3 regions of the Corynebacterium sp. AOP40-4SA-5 genome follow, and region 3 is predicted to be linked to each of the others. Evidence: predicted binding sites of a transcription regulator. Region 3 holds the regulator's gene; each other region holds the start of a gene.

Region 1 (10,242 bases), on a different contig from region 3:
GTCACCGTGTCCACCGCCACCGACGGTGACGAGCTGGAGGCCGAGGTCGTCGCCGGGAGCCCGTCGGGCGACAACACCGACGGCAACGAGGACCTCTCCACCGCCGAGGGGTTCACGATGAACCAGAACTACAACCAGGACGGACGCGTCACCACGCGCGGCTTCACCGCGCCCGAGGGCGCCTCGGACGCGGCGCGGTCGAACGTGGAGCGCTCCTTCACCCAGATGACGGACGTGCCGGTGGTATTCCCCGCCGACGACCTGGGCACCGGTGCCCGCTGGACGGTCACCGGCCAGGTCGACGACCCGAACCTGGGGATCTCCATGCGCCAGGGGGTGACCTACACCCTGGTGTCGCGGGAGGGCTCACGCATCGAGCTCGACGTCGACGTGGAGCGCACACCCTCGGTGCAGCAGATGTCGGGCTCCGACCTGAAGGTGGTGGGCTCCGACAGTGAGTCCACCGGCAACATCACGGTGGATCTGCGACGTCCCGTGCCGGTCTCCGGCGTGATCGAGACGTCGACGAGCGTGACCTACGGTGAGACGGACTCGCCGGTCACCGTGGTGCAGACCTCGCGGACGAGGTCCAGCTGGGAGCCGGCCTAGGCGGCGGGCTCGGCGGCGGGATCCTCCGCCGGGGCGTCCTGCTCGGCGGCGGGGTCGGGGGCCTCCTCGAGGAAGGGGGCGCAGCTGTCGGGGACCTGGTCGGGGGCGACGTTGCTGACCAGCGTGCAGGCCCATTCCTGGGACAGCTTCCACTGGCCGTTGTCGTTGACGAACTTCACGCCGTCCATCCGCACCGGCTCGGCGTCCGGCTGGATGAGGTTCATGGTCGCCATGACCTCCTGCGGGGTGTTGCCGGGGAGGATCGGGTCAACGACCTCGAAGGTTGCGCCGGACTCCTGCTGTGACTGCATCATCACGTCGAAGAGGTCCACGGCCTCCTCACCGTTCTCCACGGTGTCGGCCTTCTCCTCCGCCGGGACACCCGGGTCCACGGCGCGGGCGAGGATGTCGCCGAGCTCCTGCGCGTCGGGCAGCGGGGTGGTTTCGGTGGTCTGGGCCGCGGTGGTGTCCGACGAGCCGTCGTCGGAGTCGTCCGAGGAACAGGCGGTGACCGACAGGCCGGCGGTGAGGGCGATGACGGCGGCGAGTGCGCGGGGTCGCTTCAGGGGGTTCAGAGTGGACGTGATGCTCACTGTGACGACGCTCCTTCGAGTCGTGGATGTACGGCGAATGAAGCGAGTCTACCGCCGATGGGACGGTAGCCTTGTAATCCGTGACCGACCAGACCACCCTCGCCCCCACCGTGCTAGCCACCGGCGGCACCATCGCCTGCGCGCGCGACGACCGCGGTGACCTCGTCCCCACCAGGACCATCGCCGACCTCCTGGCCGACGCAACGGACTCCGCCGCCGTCGCTGCCGCCGTGCGAGACGCCCGTGACGTCCTGCACCTCGACTCCTCCACGATGGGCCTCGCCGACCTCGACGTCCTGCTCACCCACATCCACGGGGCGCGCCGCAGCGGGCCGGTCGTGGTCACCCACGGCACCGACTCGATGGAGGAGACCGCCATGGCCGTCGACCGGCTCATCGGCGGGCCGGTGGTGCTCACCGGCGCGCAACGTCCCGCCGACGACCCGGCGCCGGACGGCCCGGGCAACCTGCGCGACGCGATCGAGGCGGCGCGCCGCGTCCTGCATCCCGCCGTGGTGCTCGGCGGGCGGACCTCGCCCGCCTACGGTGTGCGCAAAGTGCACACCACCGCCGACGCCGCCTTCGACACCCCGGCCGGCATCACCCGCCCCACCCGTCCGGCCGACCCGTCCGCTCCCCCGGCCCCGCTGGCCGGGCTGCGCGTGGACATCGTGTCCGCCTGCCAGGGCGCCGACCCCGCCGCGATCGACGCCGCGGTGTCCGCCGGGGCGCACGGCGTGGTCGTGCAGGCCTTCGGGTCCGGCAACATCGGGGTGCTCGCCGACGGTGCCCACCGGGCCGTCGAGGCCGGCGTCCCCGTCGTCGTCGCCAGCCGTGTGGCGTCCGGCGGGGTGCAGCTGGTCTACGGCGGCGCCGGCGGAGGACGCTCCCTCGCCCGTGCCGGGGTGCGCTCCGGCGGAGAACTCACCGCCGCGCAGGCGCGCATGGAACTGCTGTGCGAACTGGCCGTCCGCCGTGCCGGCTGACTAACGGAGACTGTCCAGCGGGTCCGCCGCACTGAGCTCCGGGTCGTCGACGGCGAAGGTGCGCGCCCTGCCCGGCCCGGTGGAGCGGGTCTCGAAACGCACGCTCACCACCCCCGCGCCCGTGCCCTGCACCCAACCGTGGCCGAACTCGGGGTGGTGCACGTCCGCAGAGGGACGCCAGGAGGTGACGGTGGCCTCAGGTTCCGGCTCGGGTTCGGGCGCCGGCTCGGTCTCTGTCTCGGTCTCCGGTTCCACGGCGACCATGCCGGGCTCCGGGAAAAGCACGGCCTGGCGTTCCTCCGTCAGCCCGGACAGGCTCACCCCCACCAGCCGCACCGCGCCGGACACCTCGGGCCGCGGGACCACCGAGCGGGCCGCGGCGAGGATCTCGTCGAGGTCGTCGGTCGGGGTGACCAGCGTGGTCGAGCGCGTGTGGGCCTTGAAGTCTGCGGTCCGGGTCTTCACCGTCACCGTACGGGCCGCCCGACCGTCCCCGAGCAGTCGACGACGCGCCGCGGTGGCCGCCAGCACCAGCACCGGGTCGACCTCCACCGTGGTCACCGCGTCGACCTCCAGGGTGCGCTCCGCGGACACCTGCTTCGACCGCGCCCGCGGTGCCACCGGGCGGGTGTCCGCACCACGGGCGTAGCCGAGGACCTGCAGACCCACCGAGCCGAGCAGGCCCTTGACGTCCACGTCGTCCATCGCGGTGAATGCGCCGATGGTGGTGACGCCGACGTCGGCCAGCTTGCCCTGGGCCACCGGGCCGATACCCCACAACTCCCCGACCGGACGGGGGCCGAAGACCTCCCCGCGACGATCGGCACCCACCACCGTCACCCCGTGCGGCTTGGCGAGGTCGGAGGCCATCTTCGCGTCCAGCTTCGTGGTGGCCACACCGATCGAGCAGGGCAGGCCGATCTCGGCGTCGACACGCTCCTGCAGAACGCGGGCCCACCGTTCGACCTCCGCGGCGTCCAGCCCGACCAGCGACTCCGGCTCCACGAACCCCTCGTCCACGCTGAGCTGCTCGACGGTGTCCTCCTCGCGCCCGAGGAGCTCGAAGACCTGGGCGGAGACGGTGGAGTACACGCTGAAGCGCGGGGACACGACCACGGCCTTGCCGCGGCACAGGCGCACGGCCTGCTGCATCGGCATGGCCGACCGGGCCCCGTACACCCGCGACTCATAGGACGCACCGGCCACGACGCCCCGGCCGGAGGCACCGCCGACGAGGACGGGGCGTCCGGCGAGCGTCGGACGGGTCAACTGCTCCACGGAGGCGAAGAACGCGTCCATGTCGAGGTGGACCACCCATCGCTGCGTGGAGTTCATGTCCCCGAGTCTAGTTCCGGGGACCGCCAGCACCGTCAAAAAGGCACCTCCTGAGCCGCGACGCGGGCAGCCTCGACGACCTCGCCGATCCGACGAAGCCTGGCCTCGTTGTGCGCCGCCAGGGTTCGGACCTTGCGGTGCAGACGAGTGTCGAAGTCCAGGACCGCCTCGGCCAACGGGCCGGTCGGGGTGGTCACGTACACGTGGCCGTCCTCCACGCTGGTCCACCAGTCCGAGCCGTCCGGGTTCAGGGTCACGTCGTAGAGTCCGCGGGTCTTGAGGCTGTGGCACCCCGGACACAGCGAGTGCATCGCCCAGGACGCGGTCTTTCCCCCGTCCTCCTCGTCACCGGTCCAGCGGCTCACGTGGTCGATCTGCGACTCCGCGGCGGGCCGGTCGCACCCGGGGAACCGGCACGTGCCGTCCCGCCCGGCGTCCGTGGCGCGCTGGTGGGCCGAGGGCGTGTAGCCGGAGACCTCGCTGTGCCCGGCGACGCACAGCTCGGTGACCCGCTCCATCCAGCGGTCCGTGGCGACCTCGTGCAACCACGTGCTCTCCAGGTGCATCGTGCCGCTGTCCAGGTTGCGGTAGCAGTTCAACGTCACCGACACGTCCCCCGCCCGACCGTGCACCAGGTCGATGAAGGCCTGGGCGCGGGTGCAGTCGCGGGCCGCGGCGACGGCGTCGATGATGCGGATGGCGCCGATGCCCTCGTCGGTGGGCACGGTGACGTGGAAGACCGTCGCCGCGTCCGCACGGGTGTCGACCGAGAAGTCGAGCTGGCACTGCGGCGGCGGAACCTCACCGTGGCCCTCCGGGTCGAGTGGTCGCGCCGAGGGCTGGATCTCCGCGACGACCTCCTGGACGAGACGGCGCAGGGTGACCACCCCGGGTACCGCCTGCCGCGGAACCGTCGGGGTGAGCACACCCATCACGGAACGCTCGACCTCCTCGAGGTGCCCGTCGTCCACGGCGGCGACGGAATCCGCGAGCGCGCGCAGGTGGTCGAAGGAGAACGCGCCGTTCTTCAGCAGCAGGCCGACCCCGTGCATCCTGGTCAGCATCGTCCCGATGTCGCAGTATGCAAGGGCCTTACCCTTCGACACCCCCAACCCCACTGACAGCTTCCGGACGTGGCGGGAGACCTCCATACCCGGCGACGGTGCCGCCTCACGGGCGATGTCGAGCTCCAGGACGTTGATGTCGCGCTTGGCGTTGAACATCACCTCCTGCGCGCTGACCGCCCAGCAGGGTTCGTCGAGGTTCTCCTCCACGTACTCGACGTCGCAGTCGAAGCACAGCTCCTCGTAATCACGTTCGATGACGCTCAGTCCCGTACCGTCCTGCACCATGTCTTTCCCCTCAGATTCATGGAACCGCTCTCGAGAGCAAACACATTATCGATGGTGTGTTCGAGTGTCAAGGTCTCGGGGCGGAGACGTCGAAAACCCCGGACGGCGAACCGTCCGGGGCAGGTCGACGACGCGGCGGGACTACACCTTCGCCACCTCGGCGGTGACCCCGTCGCCCACGTCGTGACTCAGCGTCTCGTCGACGACCACGGTCACGGAGGTCGCGAGCACCTCGCCGGCGATCGCGTCGGCGTGCCGGTCGGCCCACTCCCGCTTGTCCGCCGGCACCGACAGCGTCAGCGTGATCCGGTCGGAGACGTCGAAGCCGGACGCCTTGCGTGCGTCCTGCACACCACGGACGCGGTCAGCGGCCCAGCCCTCGGCCTCCAGCTCGGGGGTGACGGCGGTGTCCAGGACGACCAGGCCGTCGCCGCCCGGGATCTCCGTGGTGTTGTCCGGGTCGACCGCCACCAGCTTGCGGCTGAACTCACCGTCGACCAGCTCGATGCCGTCGGCGGTGACCGTGCCGTCCTCGGCGACCGTGTAGTTGCCGGTCTTCACGGCCTTGATCACGGTCTGGACGTTCTTGCCCAGGCGCGGGCCGGCCACACGTGCGTTGACGACGACCTCGAAACGACCCACGGAAGACACATCGTCGGTCAAGGAGATCTCCTTGACGTTGACCTCGTCGCGGATGATCGACGAGAAGTCCGCCAACGCAGCGGACTCCGGCAGGGCCACGGTCAGCCCCGGCAGGGGCAGGCGGTTGCGCAGCTTGTGCGACTTGCGCAACGACGACGCCGCCGAGCAGACCCCGCGCACGGCGTCCATCGAGGCCACCAGGTCCGCGTCCGCCGGCAGTTCGTCCGCCGACGGCCAGTCGGTCAGGTGCACCGACCGCTCACCGGTCAGACCCCGCCAGATGACCTCCGTGGTCATCGGCAGCAGCGGGGCGGCGATCCGGCACAGCGTCTCCAACACGGTGTAGAGCGTGTTGAAGGCCTCCGGGTGGCCGTCCTCGCCGGAGTCGCCGGCCCAGAACCGGTCACGCGAACGACGCACGTACCAGTTGGTCAGCGCATCGCAGAACTGACGGATCTCGTCGGTCGCCGCAGCGATGTCGGTGGCGTCCAGCGAACCGGTGACCGCCTCGACCGTGTCGTGCAGCTTGGCCAGGATGTAGCGGTCCAGGACGTTCGACGAGGAGGTGTCGTACTGCGCCGGGTTGTGCGCGTACAGCCGCAGGAACGAGTAGGCGTTCCACATCGGCAGCATCGCCTGACGAACACCCTCACGGATACCCTGCTCGGTGACGATCAGGTTGCCGCCGCGCAGGATCGGCGAGCTCATCAGGAACCAGCGCATCGCGTCCGAACCGTCACGGTCGAACACCTCGTTGACGTCCGGGTAGTTGCCCTTCGACTTGGACATCTTCAGTCCGTCGTCGCCGAGCACGATGCCGTGCGAGACGACCTTCGTGAACGCCGGACGGTCGAACAGCGCCGTCGAGAGCACGTGCAGCAGGTAGAACCAGCCACGGGTCTGGCCGATGTACTCCACGATGAAGTCCGCCGGCGAGTGGGAGTCGAACCACTCCTTGTTCTCGAACGGGTAGTGCACCTGCGCGAACGGCATCGACCCGGAGTCGAACCACACGTCCAGCACGTCCGGCACGCGGCGCATCGTGGAGCGGCCCGTCGGGTCGTCGGGGTTCGGGCGGGTCAGCTCGTCGATGTACGGGCGGTGCAGCGACTCGGGACGCACCCCGAAGTCCGCCTCCAGCTCGTCCAGGGAGCCGTAGACGTCGGTGCGCGGGTAGGCGTCGTCGTCGGACACCCACACCGGGATCGGTGAGCCCCAGTAGCGCGAGCGCGAGATGTTCCAGTCCCGCGCGCCCTCCAGCCACTTGCCGAACTGCCCGTCGCGGATGTGCTCCGGGATCCACTCGATCTGCTCGTGGTTGAGCTCCACCATCCGGTCACGGAAGGACGACACGGACACGAACCAGCTCGGCAGCGCCATGTAAATCAGCGGCTCACCGGAGCGCCAGGAGTGCGGGTAGGAGTGCTCGATGGTCTGGTGGCGCACCACCCGGCCGGCGGCCTTGAGGTCCTTGATGATGTCCTTGTTGGCGTCGAAGACCAGCTGGCCCTCGTAGTCCGGCACCAGCGAGGTGAACTTGCCGTCCATGTCCACCGGGACCACCGTGTCGATGCCCTCGGCGTTGCAGGTCAGCATGTCGTCCTCACCGAAGGCCGGCGCCTGGTGGACCACACCGGTACCGTCCTCGGTGGTGACGTAGTCCGCCGCCAGGATCCGGAAGGCACGCTTCTCCCCCAGCTCCGCACGGTCGGCGAAGTAGCCGAAGACCGGCTCGTAGGTCAGCCCCACCAGCTGCGCGCCGGTGAACTCCGCGACGACCTCGGAGTCCTCGCCGAGCTCCGCGGCGTAGGCACCCGCCAGGTCCTTCGCAAGCAGGACGCTGCGTCCGGCGATCGCGTCCGCGCCGTCCTGCGCGGCGGTGACCAGCACGTAGGACACCGACGGGTTGACCGCCAGCGCGAGGTTCGACGGCAGCGTCCACGGGGTCGTCGTCCAGGCCAGGGCGGACGCCTCGGCGAGCGCCGGGTTGGCGGCCAGCGTCTCCACCGCGGCGGTGCCCGGCTGCGCACCGGTGACCGGGAAGGTCACCGTGAGCGTGGGGTCCTGACGCATCTTGTAGGAGTCGTCCAGGCGGGTCTCCTGGTTCGACAGCGGGGTGTGCTCGGCCCACGAGTACGGCAGCACCCGGAAGCCCTGGTAGATCAGGCCCTTGTCGTAGAGGTCCTTGAACGCCCAGATCACCGACTCCATGTAGGTGATGTCCATGGTCTTGTAGCCGTTGTCGAAGTCCACCCACCGGGCCTGCCGGGTGACGTAGTCCTTCCACTCGTCGGCGTAGCGCAGCACCGACGTCGCGCAGTACTCGTTGAACTTCGCCAGGCCCATCTTCTGGATGTCGCCCTTGTCGGTGATGCCGAGCTGCTTCTCCGCCTCCAGCTCCGCCGGAAGGCCGTGGGTGTCCCAGCCGAACACCCGCGGCACGCGGTAGCCGCGCATCGTCTTGTAGCGCGGGACGATGTCCTTGACGTAGCCGGTCAGCAGGTGACCGTAGTGCGGCAGACCGTTGGCGAACGGGGGGCCGTCGTAGAAGATGTACTCGGGGGCGCCCTCACGGTTGTCGAGGGACGCCTGGAAGGTGTCGTCCCGACCCCAGTAGTCCAGGACGTTCTCCTCCATCGTGGGGAAGGAACTGGTGCCGTCCGACATGTCGGTGTGCGGGTACGCTCCGCCTGCGGGGGTGCTCATCGCGGACTCCTCGTAAGTTGGTGTGCTTCTCACGGTCCGCGGGGACGAGAGCCCGGCACAACGACCGGACCACGCGGTACCACCCCGCTTGGGCTCCCCGACGACACCGCCGGACCGGGGAATCCCACTTGTTCCTACGGCTGTGACGTGCCGCGACCACGTCCGGCTCTACTCGGCGCAACCGGGGTGGTTGAACGCCTTTCTTCCGGATCGCTCCCCGGTGATGGCCGGATCAGTGCGAATGAAAGGCCCCGCACGGCGGTGCGGGGCCGGTCATCAATGAAGTATACGTGTCACTGTCTGCGGCGGAGAATCAGGTCCACCACGAAGACGGCCAGGCCGACGACGGCGACCCCGATGCAGACCCACGCCCAGAACGTGGATCCCACGTACAGGGCCACCAGCAGAGCCAGGAACCCCAGGAGGGACATCAGCAGGGACAGTGCGAGCATCTCGGTTGCCGTCCGTCCTCGTCCGTCGTCGTCAGACCCGGGAAGGGCCTTACTTCTCGCCGAAGTCGATGTTGGAGTTCGGGGCCGCGGTGCTGCGGCTGTTGAGCTCCTCCAGCTGCGACTCGAGGAAGGTCTTCAGGCGGGTACGGTACTCCCGCTCGTAGGTACGAAGCTCCTCGATGCGGCTCTCCAGCGCGGACTGCTGCTTCTTCACCGTGGTCATGATCTCGGTGTGCTTGCGCTCCGCGTCCTTCTGCAGCGCGTCGGCCTTCTCCTGCGCCGCGCGGACCTGCGCCTCGGACTGTGCCGTGGCGTCCGAGATCAGGGTCTCGGACTTCTGCGTCGCGTCGGCGACGAGGGTGTCAGCCTTCTGCTGCGCCTCGGCCACCGACTTGCGGGCCTGCTGGTCGGCGTCGGCCAGCTGCTTCTCGGAACGCTTCTGCGCGTCGGAGAGCTGCGAGCTCGCCTTCGTGTTGGCGTCCTCGAGGGTGCGGTTGGCCTCGTTGCGGGCGTCGTCCAGCATGCCCTGCGACTCGGTCTTGGCGTCGCCGGTGAGACGGTCCGCCATCTCCTGGGCCATGCTCAGCACGCGGGCGGCCTGCATGTGGGTGTCCGCGTTGGCGGTACCGGCGGCCGTGGCGGTGTCCGCCGGGGCCTGGGCCTGGGCGGCGGCCGGAGCCTGGTTGGACTGTGCGGAACTGGCGGACTGGGCAGCCTGGGCCTGCGCCGACTCGGCGCGCTTGTCGGCGGCGGCGGCCTTGTCCTCGGCGGCGTTCGCGCGCTTCTCGGCGGCGGCCGTGGCGTCCTGCGCCTTGGCGAGCTCGGCCTCGAGCTCGGACACCCGGGCACGGGCCTCGTCCAGCTCGGCGCTCAGCGCCGAGTCGTCCGACGAACCGGTAGCGGCGGCGGCGACCGGTGCCGCGGCACCGGAGCCGGCCTGGCCGCGCAGGTCGTCGTTCTCGTCCTGCAGCTCGGCCAGCGTGTCTTCGACGAGATCGAGGAACTGGTCAACCTCGTCCTCGTTGTAGCCACGCTTGCCGATCGGCGGCTTGCTGAATGCCACGTTATGAACGTCAGCGGGAGTCAACGGCATCGGTAGTTCCCTTCACAGTCGATGTGTTCCGCCAAGCCTAGTGGGGCCGGACGGTGAGTCGGTCACGATCTTATCAGCGACCACGGTCATGAGGCTTCAGGTTCAACCTCATGTGTAGTCTTTCAGGTCAGTTATACAGCAGGCGTTTTCCCACCTGCAAGAACGCCCCACCCCGCGTCACACACTGTTGGCGATACCCAGCAGCACGGAGGTGAGGATCGAGATGCCGAAGAACAGCACCAGAACCGACACGTCCAGGGCGACCCCGCCCAGACGCAGCGGCGGGATGATGCGACGCAACGGCTTGACCAGGAAGTCGGTCAACACGAAGATCGGCTCGGCGATCAGCGCGAAACGCCGCGACGGCCTCCACTGCCGTGAGAAGGACCGGATCATCTCGATGATCACCCTCGCCAGGAGGATGAACCAGTACAGCCGGAGGAGCAGGGCGATGAAATAGAGAGTGGCAGCCAC
Region 2 (10,242 bases), on a different contig from region 3:
CCCGGGGTCCCCACCGCCGGAGGTGGCCGTCGGCGCCGAAGCGTCCGACGTATCCGACGTGTCCGACGTGGCAGGCGCACCCACCCCGCAGGCCGCGGCGGCCGTGGAGGCGGCGAAGTCCGCGATCGGCACGCCCTACGTGTGGGGAGGCACGTCACCGGCCACCGGCGTGGACTGCAGCGGACTGACCCAGTGGGCCTACGGGCAGGCCGGGGTCGACATCCCGCGCACCGCCGACCAGCAGGCCGTCGGCACCCCCGTGGGCGCCGACGACCTCGCCCCCGGCGACCTCGTGGTGTGGGACGGCCACGTCGCCATGGTCACCGGCGACGGGCAGATGATCGAGGCCGGCGACCCGGTGCAGGTCAACCCCGTACGCACCGAGAACATCGGCATGGGTTTCCTCGGCTTCTACCGGCCGACCGCCTGAGGAGGGTGAGACCACGATGACCCACGACAACACGGGCAGGGGCCGGCTGGGCCGACGGTCGCAGCGCCGGGGCCTGGCCAGGATCGTCACCACGCCGGCCAGCGCCGAATACAACGTCGAGCAGTTCCTCGGCGAACCACCGCCGACCGTGCCACCGGTGCTGAAGGCGGAGCTGTTCACCTCCACCGGTGCACACGGTGGTCCGGTCATCGACCCGGGCCACGCTTCCCGCTAAAATCTGTCGTCATGGCAGACAACGGAATCGTCACCCTCGAGCTCGAGACCACCGCCGGCACGTACTACACGCTGTGGGCCCCAGGCTGGGTGTCGCGCGGCGAACAGTGGCAGGCGTTCCTCGGCGACGAGTCCGGGGTCTTCGCGTTCAACTCGCCGGCGGAACTGCTGGCCTGCATCACCTCGACGTCCGCCCACGACCTGGCGGACCACCCCGCCTGGGCGTCCTTCATGGACGGCGCGGAAGCGCGCGTGACCCCGCGCAAGGGCGGACGGATCAGCTTCGTCGAACTCCCCAACAACCTGGCCGGCCGTCCGTCCTTCGAGAACACCCGGACGGTGGCCAACGCCTTCCAGGTGCTGCGCTCGCTCGGCGTCGTGTGCGGCATCAACCGCATCAACCGGTGGTTCCACTCCTACTCCGTGCTGTCCAACGTCAGCCGCGGCCAGGACCACTACGCCGGGGAGAACGGGCTGGCCGAGTGGTCGAGCGTGGGACTGACCGTGCGTGACAACTGGGTCGAGCTCACCGACGACGTCGACGAGGCACTGGTCACCCCGGATCTCGGGGAGGACGCCGAGGCGCTCGTCGCCGACGCGCAGGCGCGCATCGACGCCGCCGCCGAGAAGGAGGAGGCCGGAGAGAAGGCAGGGGCGGACGAGAAGGCCGACGAGGAGATCGCTGGCACCGCAGGTGCTGCAGGTGCCGCGGCAGGCTCGGACGAGGAAGGCGCAGACGAGGACGCGGCCGACCCGTACGACGCCACCCCCTGGGGCCGGGCGGGCATCGACCCGATCCGGATCACGGTCGACGGGACCACGGTCTACACCCTGCGCTGCTACGTGGGCGACCGCTCCCCGGTGTTCCTGGGTCACCGCGGGGAGATCAACACCTTCCCGTCCTCCCGGTCACTGGTGCGCTGGATCGTCGACGCACGCGACCACGACCTCGCGGAGATGGAGACCTGGGGCGACCTGGTGACCCTGGCCAACGCCGGGGAGCTGGAGGTGGAGGTCCACCCGTCGAACGTCTACGGGTTCACCGGGCTGCGCTCCGACATCACCGAGGGTATCGAGGCCGTCGACACCGAGCAGCTGGGCCGGGCGTACGAGCTGTTGGCCGACGCCGCCGACTGGGCGCAGGACGACGGGGTCAACAAGGTGCTCCTCGCCTACCCGCGTCTGCAGGACTACATCGCCTACATGCTGGGGTCCCCCTCCGCGGCGACCCCGACGCCCCCCTTCGACGAGGAGGCGAACGGGTGGACGCGTCTGGAGGAGAACCTGACCGGCCGTTTCACCAAGTTCTGACGGTTCTGAGACTTCTGAGGCCCGGGAAACTTTCTCGCGCAGAACCCTTGACGAACACCTTTTCGAACATTACTGTTAGTTGGCAGATAGAAGATTCATGTAGGGCGGGCCAACGGAACACATGATCGAGAGGGGCGGCGGGGATGTCGGAGACGGAACCACCTGCAGGTCTGGTCGGGTCGACCACCGACCTGTGCGAGGCGCTGGACCGGCTCGATTCCGCGGTGCAGGACGTCATCGCCCACGGCCCCGAGACCTGGTCGAGGATGGACGAGTCCTCCCGGCTGCAGGCCGTGCAGAAGCTCGAACGGGCCAGGAAGAAGCTGGCCCTGGCCGATTCCTCATTCATCTCCGCCCACGAGGCGGACCTCCCCGCCGGACCACAGCGACGTGCCCGTGCACTGAGCGAGATCCTCAACACGACGCTGCGGGACGCGAAGACCCGTCTCACCGGCTGGTCCCGCACCGCCGAACGGCCGGACCCGTGGGGGCCGGACCCCACCGCGCCGCACGTCGAGCACATGCCGCACCTGACAGAACTGGTCGGTGAAGGCCTCCTCGACGCCGCCGGGGTGGAGAAAGTCGACCGTCAGATCCGGGCGCTGCCGGCCGCGATCCAGCCGGAGATCACGCGCATCGCCGACGAACCCGTCGCCGACCTCGCCAGGAAGCAGGGGCCGGACATCCTCGACTCCTTACGCAACTTCCTCCTGGACCTCGTCGGGGCCGACGAGCCCTACACCGAGAAGGACCACCGCAGGATGAGGTCGCTGACGCTCGGGCGGCAGGGCGTGGACGGGATGACACCGATCCGCGGCACCCTGACCCCGCACCTCGCGGCGTCGATGCAGCGTCTCATGGCGGACCACGCCAAGACCGGCGACCTCCTGGACGAGGACGCCGCCGCCGAGGACGACCGCACCCCGGAGCAGCGGCGTCACGACGCGCTCGCCGCCGCCGTCCACGCCGGTTACGGCCCCGGACGGGCCCTGAACCCCGGCCGCGGTGCGACGACCATCGTCGCGGTCATGCCGGTCGAACAGCTGATCGCACGGACCGGCACAGCGCTGACGGACGTGGGCGTGCACGTCCCCGCCGCGACGTTGCTGGAGGACACCGACCGCCTGGAGACCTGCCTGCAGGTTCTCGGCGTGGACGGCCGCACGCTGTGCTTCGGCCGCTCCCGCAGACTGGGGAGCCTGGACCAGTACCTCGCCCTCGTCGGCGAGGAGGGCATCAGTTCGGCACCGGGCACCGACAGCGCCCCCGCGCACTGCCACGTCCACCACATCGACGGGTGGAGCGCCGGCGGCGCGACCGACCTCGACAACCTGACGTTGGTCTCACCCGCCATGCACGCCCGGGTGGACGACTCCCGCACCAACCCGGACCGGTGGTGGACCGTCACCGCCGAAGACGGCACAGGGCGCCGGGTCATCTGGACACCGCCCGTCGGCGAGGACCCGACACGGACCGCCGTACACAACGACCACCCCACGGTGCGCCGCCACCCCGGTGCCGCGAGGCGCCGCCTCTACCGTGATCAACTGCGCAAGAGGACGGGAGAGAAGAAACCGGGGAGCAACGGGAGCAAGGACAAGGACACGACGACCAGCGGGGATCCGCCGTGACGCCTCAGCACGGGCTGGAGTAGGAGGTGTCCCCGTCCAGCAGCCGGGCGTTGCTCCCCGGGGTCGCCGCAGCGGCAGCGCACAACGCCTCCCGGTCGTCGCCGTAGTCGACGACGACCGGGTGGACCGTCGTGCCGTCCACGCCCGGCCTCAGGGAGGGACAGTGCCCGGGCTCCAGCAACACCGCCCCCGGGTTGGCCGCGACCGCGCCGTCCACCTCCGAACGGAAGGTGGGGCTATTCCCCATCACCGAGGAGACGATGAGCACCCCACGGCCGTCGCACGCCAATCCGTCGTCCGGCTCCGACTGGGGTTCCGGCTGGGGTTCCGGCTCAGACTCAGACGGGGACTCCGGCTGGGTTCGGGTTTCGGCCTGCCCGGCGGTGACCGTGACGGTCTCGGTGTCCTGCGTCGCGTCCGGGGAGGACGTCTCCGACGCCTGTTCAGACTCCGGCGAGCGTTGCACCGAGGTCAGCTCGAGGGCGGCGTCGTCCGCGGCAGTCGCGTCCTCCCCCGAACGCGCAGACCACAGTGTCAACGCCAGCACGAGCGCGGCGACCAGCACCAGGATGCCGACGACACCGGCGATGATACCGACGATAATCCACGGGCTCTGCCGCCCGCCGGGAGTCACGACCGGACTTCCCCACGTGCCGCCGACCAGGGGTAGGACGAGCGCAGCGCGAAGTACGCCCCCAGCGCCAGCAGCAGGATGCCGGCGACGAGCACCACGTACTCCCCCGGGCCCGTCGTCGTGCGGACGGAATCGAGCAGGGCCCGCAGGATCTCAGCGTCCTGCCCGCTGGGTCCGCCGTCGGTCGAGAAGAGTTCGTCGTCGACCCCCAGTGCCGTGACCAGCCCGTAGACCGCGTACCCGATGAAACCTGCTCCGCAGACGGCGACCACCACCGAAGCGATACGACGCAGCGCGGTGAATCCGATGAGCACGGCCGCAGCCAGGACGAGGAGAAGCAGACCACAGGCCAGCGACAGGAGCGTCGCGTCCACCCAGGTCTCCTGCAGCCCGATCGAGTGGAACGCACCGGTGACCGTACCGAAGCCGGAGATGGTGAACACCATGTCGGAGTCCTCAGCGCCGGTCGAGCCGGTCGCCCCGGCCGTGGCCGCGGTGATCACGGTCCTGCCCCAGGGCAGGGCGAGTCCGACTACCGCCAGCAGGGCGAGTACACCCGTCGCCGCGGCGACGACCAGGTGGTGGGTCGCCAACGCGTGGGCCTGGCCGAGCGCCACCCGCCCCTTCGACGGGGTCGCCGTCGCGTCCTGCGTGCCGGTGTCCGTCAAGCTACTGCTCCGAACGGTTGTCGGGCGCCACGATCTTGCGCACGCCCCAGATGATCTCGTTGATGCTGACCCAGGCGGCGACGTGCGCGAGGGTGAACAGCGTGGCCTTCATCACCGACAGCCCGGCGTTCACGTCGCTGGCTCCGGCGGTCAGCAGGACGATGAGCGGGTAGATCATGCCGACGACGATGACCGCCAGCAGCGAGAGGTACAGCTTCGACTCGCTGCGGGACCGCGACCCGACGCCCCAGGTGCTCGTGTCGAGCTGCGGGGTCTGGCGCTGCGCCTGTCCCTGTGCCTGACCTGGTGCCTGACCCGGCGCCTGCTGGAACTGGTTGTTCGGTGCGGCGTGCTGCGGCCCGCGGTAGCCACCGGGCACAGAGGACGCAGCGGGCTGCTGCCACGAGTTCGGCGCCGGCGCGTCCTGCGCATCCTGGTTGTCCGGGTCGTCCTGATAGTCGGGGGCGTCCTGCACGGTCTCCGTGGGGGACTCGCCCAGATCCGGGGCGTCCTGGCCGATCAGCGGTTCCTGCTCCGACACGACAGGATTCTCCCGCGTGACGTCCGGGTCGACACCCTGCCCGACGAGGTCGTATCCGCCGGACACGTTCGGCGACTGCGTGTCCGCGAGGTCGTGCAGCCACCGGATGTTGACGACGTCGTCCTGCGGCCCGTTGAGGGCGGCCTCGTAGAGGTCGCGCTTGTACGGGTCTCCGAGGATCGCCCTGGCGGTCTGCATCTGGTCTACCTCGGGCGAGTCACCGCTGAATCCCCGACCGCGCAGGTCGGACAGGCGGGAGTCGAGGACCTCCGCGATCTCCCGCGGCGGCATGTCCTTGTCGAGCTGAAGTTCGGTGTACAGGTCGTAGTTCGCCATGGGAGTCCTTGTCTCTATCGGCCGTTTCTGGTCCGTCACTGGACCGTCTCTGGTCCGTCTCTGGGGCGTTCAGGGGCACTCTAATACATCAGTCTGGCAATCGAATACCTGGAATCGAATACCTGGAATCCGGTGAGCCCTCACCTCTCCAGCCGATCAGCATACGGGCATGCCCTGGATGACGTCGAGCGCCGAGGACGCCTCGTCCACGGCCTCCCCGGTCAGCAGCATGGCGTACCGGGTACGGTCCGCGGACTCCGGGAACACCGACATCGCCCCACCGGTCTCGGCGGCATCGACCGTCCTGATCCGGCATCCGTCGTACTCGAACGGTGCAGCCCCCTCGGCGGGGACGTAGGACGCCCGGACCTCCTCGCTGCCGAAGTCGACGACGGCCATGGTCAGTCCGTCGCCGCGGCAGGTCACGCGGGCCTGTTCCTCGCCGCGGGGCTCGCCGCTGTCGCAGGTCATCCCCTGCCATCCGCTCTGCCCCTGCCGCTCAGGCAGGAGTGAGGGGAAGGCGTTGACGATCCTGGCGTCGTCGGCGTCCCACGCCGGCGTCACGACGTGGCGGTATCCCAGGAACCCGCCGACGCCGACCACCGCCAGCAGCGCGAGGACGCCGAGCACGACGACGGGCGTGCGCGCCGCGTTGCGCCGGACGGACGCCCCGGACGCAGCCGGCGACGGCGCCGCCGCCCAGTTCACCGGCACCTCGCGCGTCGGCGCGTCCTGCCGGTTGGCGGAGACAGGGGCGGCGGGAGCGGCAGGGTCGGCGAGCGCGTCGAGGAACGCCACGGCGGTCGGGTACCGGCGCCCGGGGTCGTTGTCCAGCGCCCGGCGCAGCACCGCGGTGAGGTGCGGGGCGGCCGGGCCGTCCTGCGGTGCCAGCGCGTCCGGGGTGAGCGTGGGCAGTGTCCGCTCGCCCCGCCACGCGGCCGTGGACATCGTGTCGCGGAACGCGGTGAGGGTGAGCATCTCCAGGGCGATCAGCGCGAGTGCGTAGCGGTCGGTCGCCGCACTGTAGTCCACCTTGTGTGCGCCGTAGGTGGTGGCCATGGTGAAGATCTCCGGGGCCATGTACTTCTCCGTGCCGATCACCATGCCGGTGGAGGTCACCCGGGTGTCGTCGCCGGCGATGCTGATGCCGAAGTCGGTGAGCAGTGCCGTCGTGCCCACGCTGCCGTGCGGGTCGCGGGGAAGCAGGATGTTCGCCGGTTTGAGGTCGCGGTGCACCACCGGCGGCGAGCGGTGGTGGATGTGGTCCAGGGCCTCGGCGACGGGACGCAGGATGCGGCACGCCTCGTCGACGCTGAAGCGCCGTCCGGTGCCGCGACGTTCCTCCAGCGCCTCGGCGAGGTCACCGCCGTCGACGTAGTCCATGACGAAGTAGGCGGCCGTACCGGTGGTCGACGTCGCGTCTGCGGAGTCGGCGTAGTGGATGTTGACCACCGAGGTGTGGCGGATCGTGGCCAGCGTCCTCATCTCCGCGAGGAACCGCTGGTAGCCGTCACCGGCGCCGGGCCCGCCTGGCCCGACGATCTCCGGACGGATCGCCTTCACCGCCACCCAGCGGTGCAGCCCCCGGTCGTAGGCGCGGTAGACGTGCCCCATGCCGCCCCGGCCGACCGGGGTGAGGTCGGTGAGGTTGTGCCGGGACTCGAGCTCGGCGGCGAGACCGGCGGGACCGGCTGGACCGTCCGCGCCGGTCTCTCCCCAGCCGCTCACCCGGCGTCCTCGGAGCTCCAGGTGAAGTCGCGGGAGGACACCTCGTCGCCGCTGCCGTCGATGACCCGGACGCCCGACCCGGTGAGTTCCACGCGGGAACCGTTGCCGTCGAGGGAGCGGGTCACCCACCGTCCCGCGCTGACGCGGCCCATGTCGATGTCGTACTCGGCGGACCGGTCGTTGTAGAAGCCCCGGTAGTAGAGGTCGCCGCGCTCCCCGACACGGCAGACCACCGCGTAGTCCTCGCCGTTGGTCCCGGCGTAGACCCACTCGTCGCTGGAGTTGCAGGACGCCGCGCTCACGCCGCGCCATCCCCGCGGGCTCAGGTCCGACGGGGTGCCGGGTGAGCTAGTGGTGGTCGGCGTGCTGGAGGTGGTCGGTGCGCTGGACGTGCTGGGCTCCGGCGACCGGACGGACGTCGGGGTCTCGCTCGTCTCGCTCGTCACCTCCGGCTCGGGGACGGCGGTGAACTGCAGCGGGGAGCCGCCGTCGTCGGACGCGTCGTCGGTGGTGTTGTTCCAGGCCAGCATGCCTGCGACGGCGAGCCCGACGACCACGACGATCGCGACGACCGCGACCACGGCCGCCACGATGATGCCGGTGGCGAGCCCACCTGCGCGGCCTGACTTACCTGTGTTCCCTGTGTTCCCTGTGTTCCCGGCACCGGGTTCCTGCCGCCAGGGGTTGCCGCCGGGCGCAGGCGTGCCCCAGTCGTTGTTCCCCACTCCGTCTCCTCCGTGTCTTCGCGGTCCTCTCGCCAGCCTCCGTGTCCGGGGACCGTTCAGTGTTGTTTCCTGAGAGACCAGTAGTTTTCCTGAGCATACCTGGCCAATGCAAGGCGCCTGGTCGGGGCATTGCCGTTGCGGACGGAGAATCCGGTCACCCCGCTGTTCCCGAGGGCCTTGGAGAGGTAGTCGATCTTGGTGTTCACCTTCTTCTGCGACCATCCCAGGGTCTGCTCCAGGTCCCTCACGGTCGGCACCTCGGACAGGTCCGTCCCGGGACGGCGGACCAGGGGGTCGGCGAGGGCGCACAGGAGGCGGACCTGTTCCTCGTTGAAGATCAGCTCCCCGACGGTCAGGGGCGCCCCGGCGGCGGGGCCCGTGGCGGACGTCCCGGCTGGCGGACGCAGCGTCGCGGCGACGGTGAGGTCGAGTTCGTAGGTGGTCACCGAGGTGGCGAAGACGACCGCGGACTCCCCCAGCGGCAGCGGCAGGCTCGCCCCGCGTCCCAGACGGATCTGGCTGAAGGAGTTCCTCGCCCGCGGCTGGATGTTGGCCGCCAGGCGTCCGCCGAGGTTGGTGATCATCCAGGTGCCGTCGGAGTCCCAGACCTGCAGGAAACGGCGGTGCATGAACTCGTCGTCGGAGCCGAGGGGGAACTCCGCGGCGCGGCCGAGGGTGATCGACTGACCGGGGTTGAGCGCGATCCGGTGGCCGATCTGGTCGTCGATGAGGACCTGGCCGGGCAGCAGGCTGGGAAACGTCATACCGACATGGTCCTACCGTTCGAGCTCGTGCGCCAGGGAATCAAGTTCCCCGCCACCGGCCATCTCCAGGGTGAGCTGCTCGAGGGTGACCTCGTCGCGTGCGGCGTCGAGCACGCTGCCACCCAGGTTCAGCAGGACGAAATGGTCCCCCACCAGGTACGCGTGGTGCGGGTTGTGGGTGATCAGGATGACCCCGACGCCCTCGTCGCGGGCGGCGGCGATGAACTTCAGCACCATGCCGGACTGTTTCACGCCGAGGGCGGCGGTCGGTTCGTCGAGGATCAGGACGCGCGCACCGAAGTACAGGGCGCGCGCGATGGCGACCACCTGGCGCTGGCCTCCGGACAGCGAGGCGATCGGCACCGAGACGTCCTTCAGGTCGACGCCCATGCGCTGCAGGCGCTCGGCGGTGATCTCGCGCATCTGCGCCTCGCGCAGGACGCCGAAGCGTCCGGTCATCTCCTGGCCGAGGAAGAAGTTGCGCCACACGGGCATCTGCCCGACGACGGCGAGGTCCTGGTAGACGGTCGCGATGCCGTGGTCCAGTGCGTCGCGCGGTTTGGCGAAGTTCACGGGCTCTCCGTCGACGAGGATCTCGCCGTCGGTGGGGCCGTGCAGTCCGGCGAGCGTCTTGATCAGGGTTGACTTGCCCGCACCGTTGTCGCCGAGGACGCAGGTGACGCTGCCTTCCCGCACGGACAGGTTGATGTCGTCGAGGGCGCGGAAGGAGCCGTAGCTCTTGCCGACGCCGCGGAGCTCGATTACGGGGGCGGTCTCAGGGTTGGTCACTGTCGGGCCTCCGAGTACTTCGAGAAGGAGTTGTTGGCGAGCACGGCGAGGAGCAGCACTCCGCCGAGGAAGAACTTGAACCAGTCGGGGTTCCAGCCGGCGTAGACGATGCCCTGGTTGGTCATGCCGAAGATCAGGGCGCCGATGGCGGTACCCACGGCGGTGCCCTTGCCGCCAGTCATCGCGCACCCGCCGACGACGGCGGCGATGATGTAGAGGAACTCGTTGCCCACACCCTGACCGGCCTGGATGGAGTCGAACTGGTAGAGGTTGTGCTGGCCGACGAACCAGCAGGACGCGGCGACGGTCATGAACAGGATGATCTTCACCCGGTCGACGGGAACGCCCACGGCGCGGGCGGCGTCCTTGTTCCCGCCGACGGCGAAGATCCAGTTGCCGAACCGGGTCTTGAACAGCACCCAGCTGGCCACCGCGACGAACAGCAGCCACC
Region 3 (10,242 bases):
TCATCGCCCCGCTGACCGCCACCCAGGCGGAGGGCTTCGCCGCCCAGCTCGGCGGGGTGATGGTCGCCGGAATCGTGCTGATCCTGGTCGGTGTCCTGGTCAAGGCCGCCGGACGGCGCGTGCTGGACGCGGTCATGCCCCCGGCGGTCACCGGTGCGATCGTCGCGCTGATCGGCCTGAACCTGGCCCCGGCGGCGACGGCGAACTTCCAGGAGCAGCCCCTTGTCGCCGCGGTGACCCTGTTCGCCGTCCTGGTGATCACCGTCGCCGGACGCGGTATGGTCGGCCGGCTGGCGATCCTCATCGGTGTCGTCGTCGGCTGGGTGTTCGCCGTGGTCACCGGCAACATCTCCGACGACGCCGGCGAGGTCATCTCCGACGCCGCGTGGTTCGGTCTGCCGGACTTCCACACCCCCGAGTTCCACGTCAGTGCGGTCCTGCTGACCCTGCCCGTCGTGGTGGTGCTCATCGCCGAGAACGTCGGACACGTCAAGGCCGTGGCAGGGATGACCAAGCGCAACCTGGACGACCAGGCCGGGCCCGCACTGATCGGTGACGGTCTGGCGACCACCCTGGCCGGCGGCTTCGGCGGGTCCGGCACCACGACCTACGCCGAGAACATCGGGGTGATGGCGGCGACGAAGGTGTACTCCACCGCCGCCTACTGGGTGGCCGCGGTCACCGCGATGGTGCTGGCCTTCGTCCCGAAGTTCGGTGCCGTGATCAACACCATCCCCTCCGGCGTGCTCGGCGGGGCCACGATGGTGCTCTACGGCATGATCGGCCTGCTGGGTATCCGCATCTGGCAGGACAACAACGTCAACCTGACCAACCCGGTGAACCTGTCCGCCGCGGCCGTGGCCCTGATCGCCGGCATCGGCAACCTCACCCTGCAGATCGGCTCGCTCGAGCTCGAGGGCATCGCCTGGGGCTCGGTGGGCATCATCGTGGGCTACCCGCTGCTGCGGTGGCTGTTCGAGAACGTCGGGGAGGGACGCGAACCCGCCGTGCGGGACTACCTCTCCCACAACTAGAGGCCGCGCCAGACAGAACCGGCCCCGACACCTGCCGTGCAGGTGTCGGGGCCGGACTCGACTGCGGTGACGGGTGCCCCCGTCGACGCTGTTCCTACTCTTCGTCGAGGTTCTTGGTGATCAGCGCGGCGATCGCCTCCACGGCCTCGGCGTTGTCGGACGAGACGGTCACCTCGTCACCGTGCTCGGCACCCAGGGCCATGATCATCAGCGAGGAGGATGCGTCCGACGGTTCCTCGTCGTCCTCCCCGGGCAGGGAGAGCAGGATCTCGTCGTCGTAGTTGGCAGCCGCCTCCGCGATGATGGTGGCGGGACGTGCGTGCAGGCCCACGGTGGAGCCGACGGTGACGGTAGTGGAGGCCATGGTTGTGAATGTCCTTATCAGGTCGTCGATCATGATGGTCGGGCGCTGACCGCCGGCAGTGCCCGGCGTGTGGTGCCCTCCCTGACAGCGTAGCCGAACTGTGCCGGATCGCGCCGTCACGACCGTCCCGCCTCTTATGCCGTGACGACGTTGACGTCCTCGGAGGAGAAGGCCTCTAGATACTGGCGCGGCGCGGCGTCGTCGGTCACCAGCACGTCGATCTCCGGCACGTTGGCGAAACTGACGAGGTAGTCGCGGCCGAACTTCGTGGAGTCGCACATCGCGACGACCCGGTCGGAGTTGGCGATCATCGCGCGCTTCACGGCGGCCTCCTCGGCGTCCGCGGTCGACAGGCCGTGGTCCATGGACAGGGCGTTGGTGCCGATGAAGGCGAGGTCGGCGTGGTGGACACCGATGGTGCGCAACGCGATGTCACCGACCACAGCCTGGGTGATGGGGCGGATGTGACCACCGATGAGCTGGACGTCCGACAGGCCCGCCGCCGACAGGCGGACGGCGAGGGGGAGGAAGTTGGTGAGCACCGTCAACCCCCGGTAGGGGTTGTCGTCGGGGCGTCCTGCCTCGGCGATGGCGTGCGCCAGCATCGCGGTGGTGGTGCCGGCGTCGAGGAACACCGTGCCGGTGCGCGGCAGGAGGTCGGCCGCGGCGCGTCCGATCCTGATCTTGGCCTCGGTCGAGGTGGTGCTGCGCAGCTCGATGGGGGTCTCACGGGTCTGGAAGGTGTTGGTGGGAACGGCGCCGCCGTGGACGCGGTGCAGTGCACCGTCGTTGTCGAGTACCGTGAGGTCACGGCGGATGGTTTCAGGGGTGACCGCGAACCGCTCTGCGAGCTCCACGACGGTGACACGCCCGTTGACCGCGGTCAGTGACGCGATCTGGCGGCGACGTTCCTCAGAGTTCATGATGTGCATTGTATGGGGTGGCGCAGGGATGAACGCCGATTCGGGGGTGGGTATGGCCCGGCGGGTGACCCCGGGGGGTGGGTGAAAGAGGGTATCGTGGTCGGCGAACCTGTCCATCACGTTCGTACCTCGACCCCGCGGGGTCGGACCCTCGGTAAAAGACCTCGGTAGATGACCTTGGTAGTTGCATCGACGTCCACCAGGTCGTGCGATCTGAAAATTTGTGGGAGACCAGACACTATGGCAGACACGAATCCCCCGGCAGCCCCCTCGGACGGCGAGCCCGTCGTCCTGAAGGGCAAGTCCGTAGTTCCCGGAACCGTCTTCGCACCGGTCACGTGGGTCACCGACCGTCCGGAGCTGCCCGGCCCGGACAAGACGGTCGGGGACGCCGACCGTGAGGCGGAGTACCAGGCCTTCGTCGACGCGGTGGACACCGTCTCGGAGCGCCTGACCTCCCGCGCGCAGACCGTGGAGGGCAATGCCCGCCAGGTGCTCGAGGCGACGGTGGCGATCGCCAAGGACCGTGCCTGGGCGAAGAAGGTCAAGAAGTCCGTCAACGGAGGTCAGACGAACCTGTACGCGGTCCGTCAGGCCACCGACGACTTCGTGGAGATGTTCCTGAAGGCCGGCGGTGTGATGGCCGAGCGTGTGACCGACCTGATGGACGTGCGCGACCGTGTCATCGCCGAGCTGCGGGGGGAGCCCGAACCCGGCATTCCGGACGTCGACACCCCCCACATCCTGTTCGCCGACGACCTCGCCCCGGCCGACACCGCCACGCTGGACCCTGAGCTGATCATCGCCGTGGTCACCGAGAAGGGTGGTGCGACGAGCCACACCGCGATCATCGCCCGCCAGCTCGACCTGCCGTGCATCGTCGCGGTGGGGAGTAACCTGCGCGGCGTGAGTGCCGGCACCGAGGTACTGGTGGACGGTGCGGCGGGGACCGTGGAGACCGGCGTGGACCCGGCGGAGGTGGAGAAACGGGTCACCGCCGCCGCCGAGCTGGCCTCGAAGGTCCGTGGCTGGCACGGCCCGGCACAGACCGCCGACGGCCACCGGGTGCAGCTGCTGGCCAACGTTCAGGACGGCGCGGCCGCCCGCCAGGCCGCGGAGTCCGTGGCCGAGGGGATCGGGTTGTTCCGTACCGAGCTCGGCTTCCTCAGCGAGACCACCGAGCCGTCCGTGGAGGAGCAGGCGCGGCGCTACGCCGAGGTCCTCTCCGCGTTCCCGGAGGGCAAGGTCGTGATCCGGACGCTCGACGCCGGCTCGGACAAGCCGGTGCCCTACGTGATGGCGGAGACCGAGGAGAACCCCGCCCTCGGCGTGCGCGGTCTGCGGATCGCGCGGACGAACCAGAAGCTCCTCGAGCGTCAGCTCGACGGCATCGCGTTGGCGCTGAAGCTGTCCGGCCGTGAGGACTCCGCGGCCCAGACCTGGGTGATGGCGCCGATGGTCGCCACCGTCTACGAGGCGAAGTGGTTCGCCGAGCTGTGCCACGAGCGTGGCCTCGTGGCAGGCGCGATGATCGAGGTTCCGGCGGCTGCGCTGATGGCGGACAAGATGATGCCCTACCTGGACTTCGTGTCCATCGGCACCAACGACCTGACCCAGTACACGATGGCGGCGGACCGCATGTCGGCGTCGCTGGCACACCTGACCGACCCGTGGCAGCCCGCGGTGCTGCGCCTGGTCCACACCACCTGCCGCGCTGGTGCGGTGACCAAGACGGCCGTGGGGGTCTGTGGTGAGGCTGCCGCGGACCCGGTGCTGGGCTGCGTGCTCGCCGGTCTCGGTGTGACCTCGCTGTCCGCGGCACCGCCCGCACTCGCCGCGGTGGGTGCACAGCTGGGCGAGGTGGACTTCGCGGTGTGCCGCGAGATGGCCGCCGCCGCGCTGGACGCCGACGGTGCCGAGGAGGCCAAGGCCGCCGCCGCAGCCGTGCTGGGGCTCTAGCGCACCCTGTACCCACGCGAAACCCCCGGAGGCCTCTGACGGAGACTGTCCGGGGGTTTCGCCTATCTACGTGGGGTTTGCGGGGTGCCTAGATCTTTCGCAGCACCGCGACCACACGACCGAGGATGTCGGCGTTGTCACCCGGGATGGGTTCGAACAGGTCGTTGTGGGGGAGCAGCCAGACGCCGGCGTCGTCCTTCTGGAACTCCTTGACCGTCGCCTCCCCGTCGATCATCGCGGCGACGAAGTCACCGAGTTCGGCGACCTTCTGGGAGCGCACGGCGACCCAGTCGCCGTTGAAGATGCCCGCGTCGCGCATGGACTCACCGACAACCTGGAGCAGGAACAGCTCCCCGCCGCCGACGAGTTCCTGGGGGAGAGGGAAGTGGGCCTCGACGTGCTCCTCGGCCAGGATGGGCGAACCGGCGGCGATCTGGCCGACGACGGGGACGAAGGACGGTTCCGGCATCCCCGCAGGACCGCCGGCGTTGGCGGGCTTCGGCCCCGGACGGTTGTCGACCTCGTCCTCGAAGTCCCTGATGTCGACCGCGCGCGGCTTGTTGTCCTCGCGGCGCAGGTACCCCTTACGCTCGAGCTCGCGCAGGTGGTAGGACACCGACGAGGTCGAGTTCAACCCGACCGCGTCGCAGATCTCGCGGATGCTCGGCGGGTATCCGCGGAACCGGGTCGCGTCCTTGATCACGTCCATGATGCGCCGTTGACGGTCGGAAAGCTTCTCCCTCCCCTTTGCGTCGAGCGCGGCACCTGCCTCGGTGACCTTCGCCCGCTTTCGCTTGCCTGCCGTGGTTCCCACGGAGGACTTCTGCTTCTCTGACATCTGACCCACTCCTGGACTCGTTGTACCGGTCGTGTCCCCGACCTTACATGACCGAACGGACATCGTTGGTCAGGGTGTTCGAAAAATTCGGGAAGGCTGTGGACATCATCGAACACCCGTGCTACCTTCGGGTGCAGATACAGAACTTCGAACACACGGACGAAGAATGTGCCGTCGGAATCAGTCGATGTCCGTCCGCGGTGCTGTCATGGTCCTTGTCTGAAGCCGGGAATCCGGTCTGCTTCCACGGAAAGAGGGTTGTCATGAGCACGATGTCGGTTGAAAGTCGTCGGTCCGGTCTCCGCCGTCCCGTCTATCGGCGTCCGGAGTGGTCCGGGTCGGAGATGGATGGTTTCTCGAACACCTGGGGGGAAGGATCGGTCCGGACCCCCTCGGTCGTGCAACGGAAGCGGTACCTCCGTCAGGGCAGAATTGCTGAACGTCCGTTCGAGCCGACCTCCCGGTACGCAAGAATGCGGCGTCGTGCGTCGATGGTCGTGGGTTCCCCGGGCATGACCGTGTTGTCGCTGGCCACACTGGTGGCTTTCCTCGCCGTCTCGCCGGCGGTCACCGGCCCGCAGGAGGACACCGTGACCCCGACCGGGACGACCACCGTCACGGTGAGCGAGGGCCAGAGTCTGGCGGAGATCGCCGAGCAGCACGTGCACGGGGCCAGCGTCGGCGATGCGGTGGCGAGGATCGCCTCGCTCAACGACGTCAGCGAGCTGGGTGGCGACGGCGACCACGGGGACTCCCGGGTGAGCAACCGGGACGTGGTCATCCCGGTCTACTGACCGGCCCCGTCGGCCGACGGTGGTTCCGCCCGGGGGCGGGGGTAGCATGTGGGAACACCTACCGTCCTGACGACCTCCGCAAGGGAGAACACCGTGCTCTGTCCAGCCTGCCGTTCCGAGGACTCCCGGGTCGTGGACTCCCGCACGGTGGAATCAGGCTCCGCTATCCGCCGCCGCCGCGAATGCCTCTCCTGCAAGACCCGGTTCACCACCCTGGAACGTTCCGTGCTGCTGGTCACCAAACGAAGTGGCGTCACCGAGGAGTTCCGCCGCGACAAGGTGATCAGGGGAGTCGGTCGCGCCTGCCAGGGCCTCGAGGTCTCCGGGGACGACCTGAAGATCCTGGCCCACGACGTCGAGCAGTCACTGCGTGCCTCCCACGGCTCGCAGGTCGCCGCCGACGACATCGGCCTGGCGATCCTGGAGCCCCTTCGCAACCTCAACGAGGTCGCCTACCTCCGGTTCGCCTCGGTCTACAAGTCCTTCCGGTCGACCGAGGATTTCGAGAAGGAGATCCGGGCGCTCCAGGAGCGGCGAAGCGACGCGACCGGGTAGCCCTCCCCCGGGGCTACCTGATCTTCGCCAGTGCCTTACGCACCCGGGCGACACTCGCCGGACGCGACGTACCTAGGTTCTGGGCGTACAGCGACACCCGGAACTCCTCGACCAGCCAGAGGACATCCTTGAACTGCGACGAGGCCGCCCGAATCGCCGGCAGGCGGCGCCGGGCCTCCTCGACCGCCTCGAGGCACTCCCTGACCTGGTCGTCGAGGTCCTCCTCCCGGTCCGGGTCAGACTCCATCATCTCCAGGCGCGACTGCATCGCTGCAACGTACCGGGGTACGTGACGAAGATGTTCCACGCCGTTCTTGGCCACCTGGTGGGGTCCGAGGAAGAACTCCAGCTGCGCCTTCATGTCCTCGATGGCAGCCCCGTCCCACGCCGAGAGCTCCTGCGACATGTCCGCCACGGCAAGGACCGCCGGGGTGATCGCCACGAAGATCTGGCGGACCAGTCCCGGGCCGCGGTCCCTCGCGGCGCTGACCGCCTCGGCGCACCGTTCCGGATCGCGGATCACCGGACCGTACTGTTCGAGCAGGTTTCGACAGGCCAGTACCCGGCAGTCGTCCACCAGAGCGTCCGCGCCGCCGTGCGGATAGGTATCCACCGCCACACGCTGGCGCAACTGCAGTCCCTTGACCATCTGCTTCGTGGAGACCTGGCAGGCCGCCACCATCATCTCCAGGACCGTGGAGAACTGCTGGCCCGCCGCCGCCTGCGGGGTGGGGAAGGCCTTCAGCACGACGCCGTCCTTGCCCGCCGAGACCAGCGCGGGGTAGGCCGACGTGGTCTGGCCGTCCACCACGGTCTCGACGGACTCGGGGATGACCCCGATGCCGTCGCTGCTCCAGCTCGCGGAACGGGCGAGCACACCACCGGTACCCCCTGCACCGTTTCCGCCGCGTCGTCCCCGGCCCTTCTTCTTCGTCGGGCCATGGGACGCGGAGTCCTGCGGGGTGGGGGCGGCGCCCCCGGACGCGCCGTTCGACCCGCGGGAGGAGCGTGCCGTGGCGGAGGCGATGGACTGGGTGATCTCGCCGGCCAGGTCGTCCTGCAGTTCACCGAGGTCCTTCGAGGTCGCGATGACCTTGCCCCGACGGTCCACCGCGGCATAGGTCATCCGCAGGTGGCCCGGGACCCGGTCCCAGTCGAAGTCGGAGGGGCTGATCCCCGTGCCGCCGAGCGAGCGCAACGCATCAGCCAACGCCTGGTCGACGGGGCCGTCATAGGGGGTCATGCGCTCCAGCGCGGCCCGGGCGAACTGCCCGGCCGGCACGACCGAGGTGCGTAACGGCTTGGGGAGCGTGCGGATCAGTGCGATGCACAGTTCCTCGCGCATGCCTGACACCAGCCACCGGGTGTCGGTGTCGGTGACACCGGCGAGCAACGGTAACGGGATGCGCATCGTGATGCCGTCGGCTGGATCGCCGGGACTGAAGACGTACGTGAGGTCGAACTGCATCGCCCCCTGGCGCCACGTGTCCGGGAACTCCCGGGCCTCTGCCGCGGCACCGTCGGAGCCGATGAGCGCCTCCGGGGTCATGTCGAGCAGGTGTGGGTCGTTTTGCCGGGCCTTCTTCCACCAGGAGTCGAAGTGGGCGGCCGACACCACCGAGGACGGGAGGCGGGCATCGTAGAAGCTGTAGAGGGTGTCGTCGTCGACGACGATGTCCCGGCGTCGTGCCTTGTCCTCGAGCTGCCCGACCTCGTCCAGCAGCTCACTGTTGTGGCGGAAGAAGCGGTGGTTGCTGCGCCAGTCTCCCTCCACGAGCGCGTGGCGGATGAACATGTCGCGCGCTGCCTCCGGATCGGTCTTCGACAGGTTGACCCGGCGGTCGGCGATGACCGGCAGGCCGAGCATCGACGCCTTCTCGATGGCCAGAGCCGCACCCTGCTTGCTGGACCAGAACGGCTCCGCGTAGGAGTAGCGCATCAGGTGTGGGGCGACCTCCTCGAGCCACTCGGGGACGACCGGGGCGACCGTGCGGGCGAACACCTGGGAGGTCTCCACCAGTTCAGCGGCCATGACCCACTGCGGCGGTTTCTTCGACAGATGCGAGGACGGGTGGATCACGAATGTGGTGTTGCGGGTGCCGGTGAACTGGCGGGAGTTGCCCTGGCGCATACCGACGTTGGTCAGCAGACCCGTCAGCAGCGACTTGTGGACCTCGGTCTCGTCGACGGACGTCGCCTCGCGCTTCCCGAGACCACTCGTGGCCGTCTCGGCGTCCTGGTCGCCGAGGTCGAAGGTCAGCTCACGGAAGTGGCGCACGTTGGGGATCTTCCACCGCAGCTCCTGGATGACCGTGAGCAGCTGACGGACCAGATCCATCCACTCCAGGACGCGGACGTAGTGGATGAACTCGTCGCGGCAGAGCCGGCGGAACTTGTTGCCGGAGAGCTCCCGGCGCTGGGCCTGGAGGTAGTTCCAGAGCTTCAGCACCGAGATGAAGTCGGAGTTCGCGGCGAACCGGGCGTGGAGCTGGTCGGCGCGGGCCTGGTGCTCGGCAGGACGTTCGCGGACGTCCTGGATGCTCAGTGCCGCCACGATGACGGCGACCTGTTCCAGAACGCCGTTGGCGTGGGCGGCCGACAACATGCGCGCCAGACGGGGATCGGTGGGGATGCGCGCCATGTCGCGCCCGATGTCGGTGAGAGTCGGGCCGCCGTCCTTGCCCTTCTCCTTCTCTTTGTCCTTCTCCTTGGGCTCGTTGGCCAGTGCGCCGAGTTCGCGCAACAGCTGGACGCCGTCGCGCACCGACTTGGAGTCCGGAGGCTGCAGGAAGGGGAACTCCCGGATGTCGCCGAGGTCCAGGGCGGTCATCGACAGGATCACGCTGGCGAGGTGGGTACGCAGGATCTCCGGGTCGGTGAACTCGGGCCGTGCCTCGAAGTTCTCCTCGGAGTACAGGCGCACGGCGATGCCGTCGGAGGTACGTCCGCAACGGCCCGATCGCTGTTTCGCCGACGCCTGGCTGATCTCCTCGACGGGCAGGCGCTGCACCTTCGTGCGGTGCGAGTAACGCGAGATCCGGGCGTAGCCGGTGTCGATCACGTACTTGATCCCCGGCACCGTCAGCGACGTCTCGGCGATGTTCGTGGCGAGGACGATCCGACGCCGTGACCCGGTACTGAAGACCCGGTGCTGTTCTGCAGAGGAGAGACGTCCGTACAGGGGCAGGACGTCGACCCCGCGCCACTGCTGGTCCGACAGCGCGTCCGCGGCGTCGCGGATCTCCCGCTCCCCGGAGAAGAAGCAGAGGATGTCGCCGGGCCCCTCGGCGATGAGTTCGCGGGCGGCGTCGAGAAGACCGTCCAACGGGTCCGTCTCGATCTCACGCACCCCACCGCCGGACTCGGTGCGGTCCTCGGTACGGGTGAGCGGGCGGTAGCGCACTTCGACGGGGAAGGTGCGTCCGGACACCTCGATGACCGGGGCAGGGTTGCCGTCGGCGTCGGCGAAGTGGCGGGCGAAGGACTCCGGGTCGATCGTCGCCGAGGTGATGATGACCTTGAGGTCGGGTCGCTTCGGGAGGATCTCGCGCAGGTAACCGAGCAGGAAGTCGATGTTGAGGCTGCGCTCGTGCGCCTCGTCCACGATGATCGTGTCGTAGGCGCGCAGCATCCGGTCGCGTTGGATCTCGGCGAGCAGGATACCGTCGGTCATCAACTTCACCGCGGTGGAGTCGTTGACGTGGTCGTCGAACCGGATCTTGTAGCCCACACGGCTACCGGGTTCGCCGACCTTCTCACCCAACTCGTCGGCGAT

The links. The regulator LexA, encoded in region 3, represses DNA repair genes until DNA is damaged. The targets are predictions, from matches to a motif close to CGAACANNTGTTCG.
Region 1: a site for LexA is predicted at 4,913-4,926, ahead of ACT3S3_RS02690 (HNH endonuclease signature motif containing protein). Genes of this name have one in related genera too.
Region 2: a site for LexA is predicted at 2,027-2,040, ahead of ACT3S3_RS00710 (HNH endonuclease signature motif containing protein). Genes of this name have one in related genera too.

Annotation. Positions count from the first base shown of each region.
Region 1 is NZ_JBQSWS010000003.1:91,950-102,191, reverse strand. It holds gene ACT3S3_RS02710 (hypothetical protein) at 1-609, shown strand, start outside; gene ACT3S3_RS02705 (hypothetical protein) at 606-1,202, opposite strand; gene ACT3S3_RS02700 (asparaginase) at 1,283-2,188, shown strand; gene ACT3S3_RS02695 (DNA polymerase IV) at 2,189-3,523, opposite strand; gene ACT3S3_RS02690 (HNH endonuclease signature motif containing protein) at 3,559-4,875, opposite strand; gene ileS (isoleucine--tRNA ligase) at 5,017-8,223, opposite strand; gene ACT3S3_RS02680 (hypothetical protein) at 8,517-8,675, opposite strand; gene ACT3S3_RS02675 (DivIVA domain-containing protein) at 8,725-9,768, opposite strand; gene ACT3S3_RS02670 (YggT family protein) at 9,946-10,242, opposite strand.
Region 2 is NZ_JBQSWS010000001.1:141,928-152,169, reverse strand. It holds gene ACT3S3_RS00725 (C40 family peptidase) at 1-430, shown strand, start outside; gene ACT3S3_RS00720 (hypothetical protein) at 447-665, shown strand; gene ACT3S3_RS00715 (hypothetical protein) at 677-1,975, shown strand; gene ACT3S3_RS00710 (HNH endonuclease signature motif containing protein) at 2,119-3,606, shown strand; gene ACT3S3_RS00705 (hypothetical protein) at 3,611-4,240, opposite strand; gene ACT3S3_RS00700 (hypothetical protein) at 4,237-4,908, opposite strand; gene ACT3S3_RS00695 (hypothetical protein) at 4,910-5,785, opposite strand; gene ACT3S3_RS00690 (serine/threonine-protein kinase) at 5,942-7,513, opposite strand; gene ACT3S3_RS00685 (hypothetical protein) at 7,510-8,238, opposite strand; gene ACT3S3_RS00680 (hypothetical protein) at 8,295-9,002, opposite strand; gene ACT3S3_RS00675 (ATP-binding cassette domain-containing protein) at 9,015-9,791, opposite strand; gene ACT3S3_RS00670 (ABC transporter permease) at 9,788-10,242, opposite strand, start outside.
Region 3 is NZ_JBQSWS010000009.1:77,543-87,784, forward strand. It holds gene ACT3S3_RS07460 (uracil-xanthine permease family protein) at 1-1,034, shown strand, start outside; gene ACT3S3_RS07465 (HPr family phosphocarrier protein) at 1,129-1,398, opposite strand; gene ACT3S3_RS07470 (DeoR/GlpR family DNA-binding transcription regulator) at 1,533-2,321, opposite strand; gene ptsP (phosphoenolpyruvate--protein phosphotransferase) at 2,562-4,280, shown strand; gene lexA (transcriptional repressor LexA) at 4,369-5,118, opposite strand; gene ACT3S3_RS07485 (hypothetical protein) at 5,631-5,912, shown strand; gene nrdR (transcriptional regulator NrdR) at 6,006-6,467, shown strand; gene hrpA (ATP-dependent RNA helicase HrpA) at 6,481-10,242, opposite strand, start outside.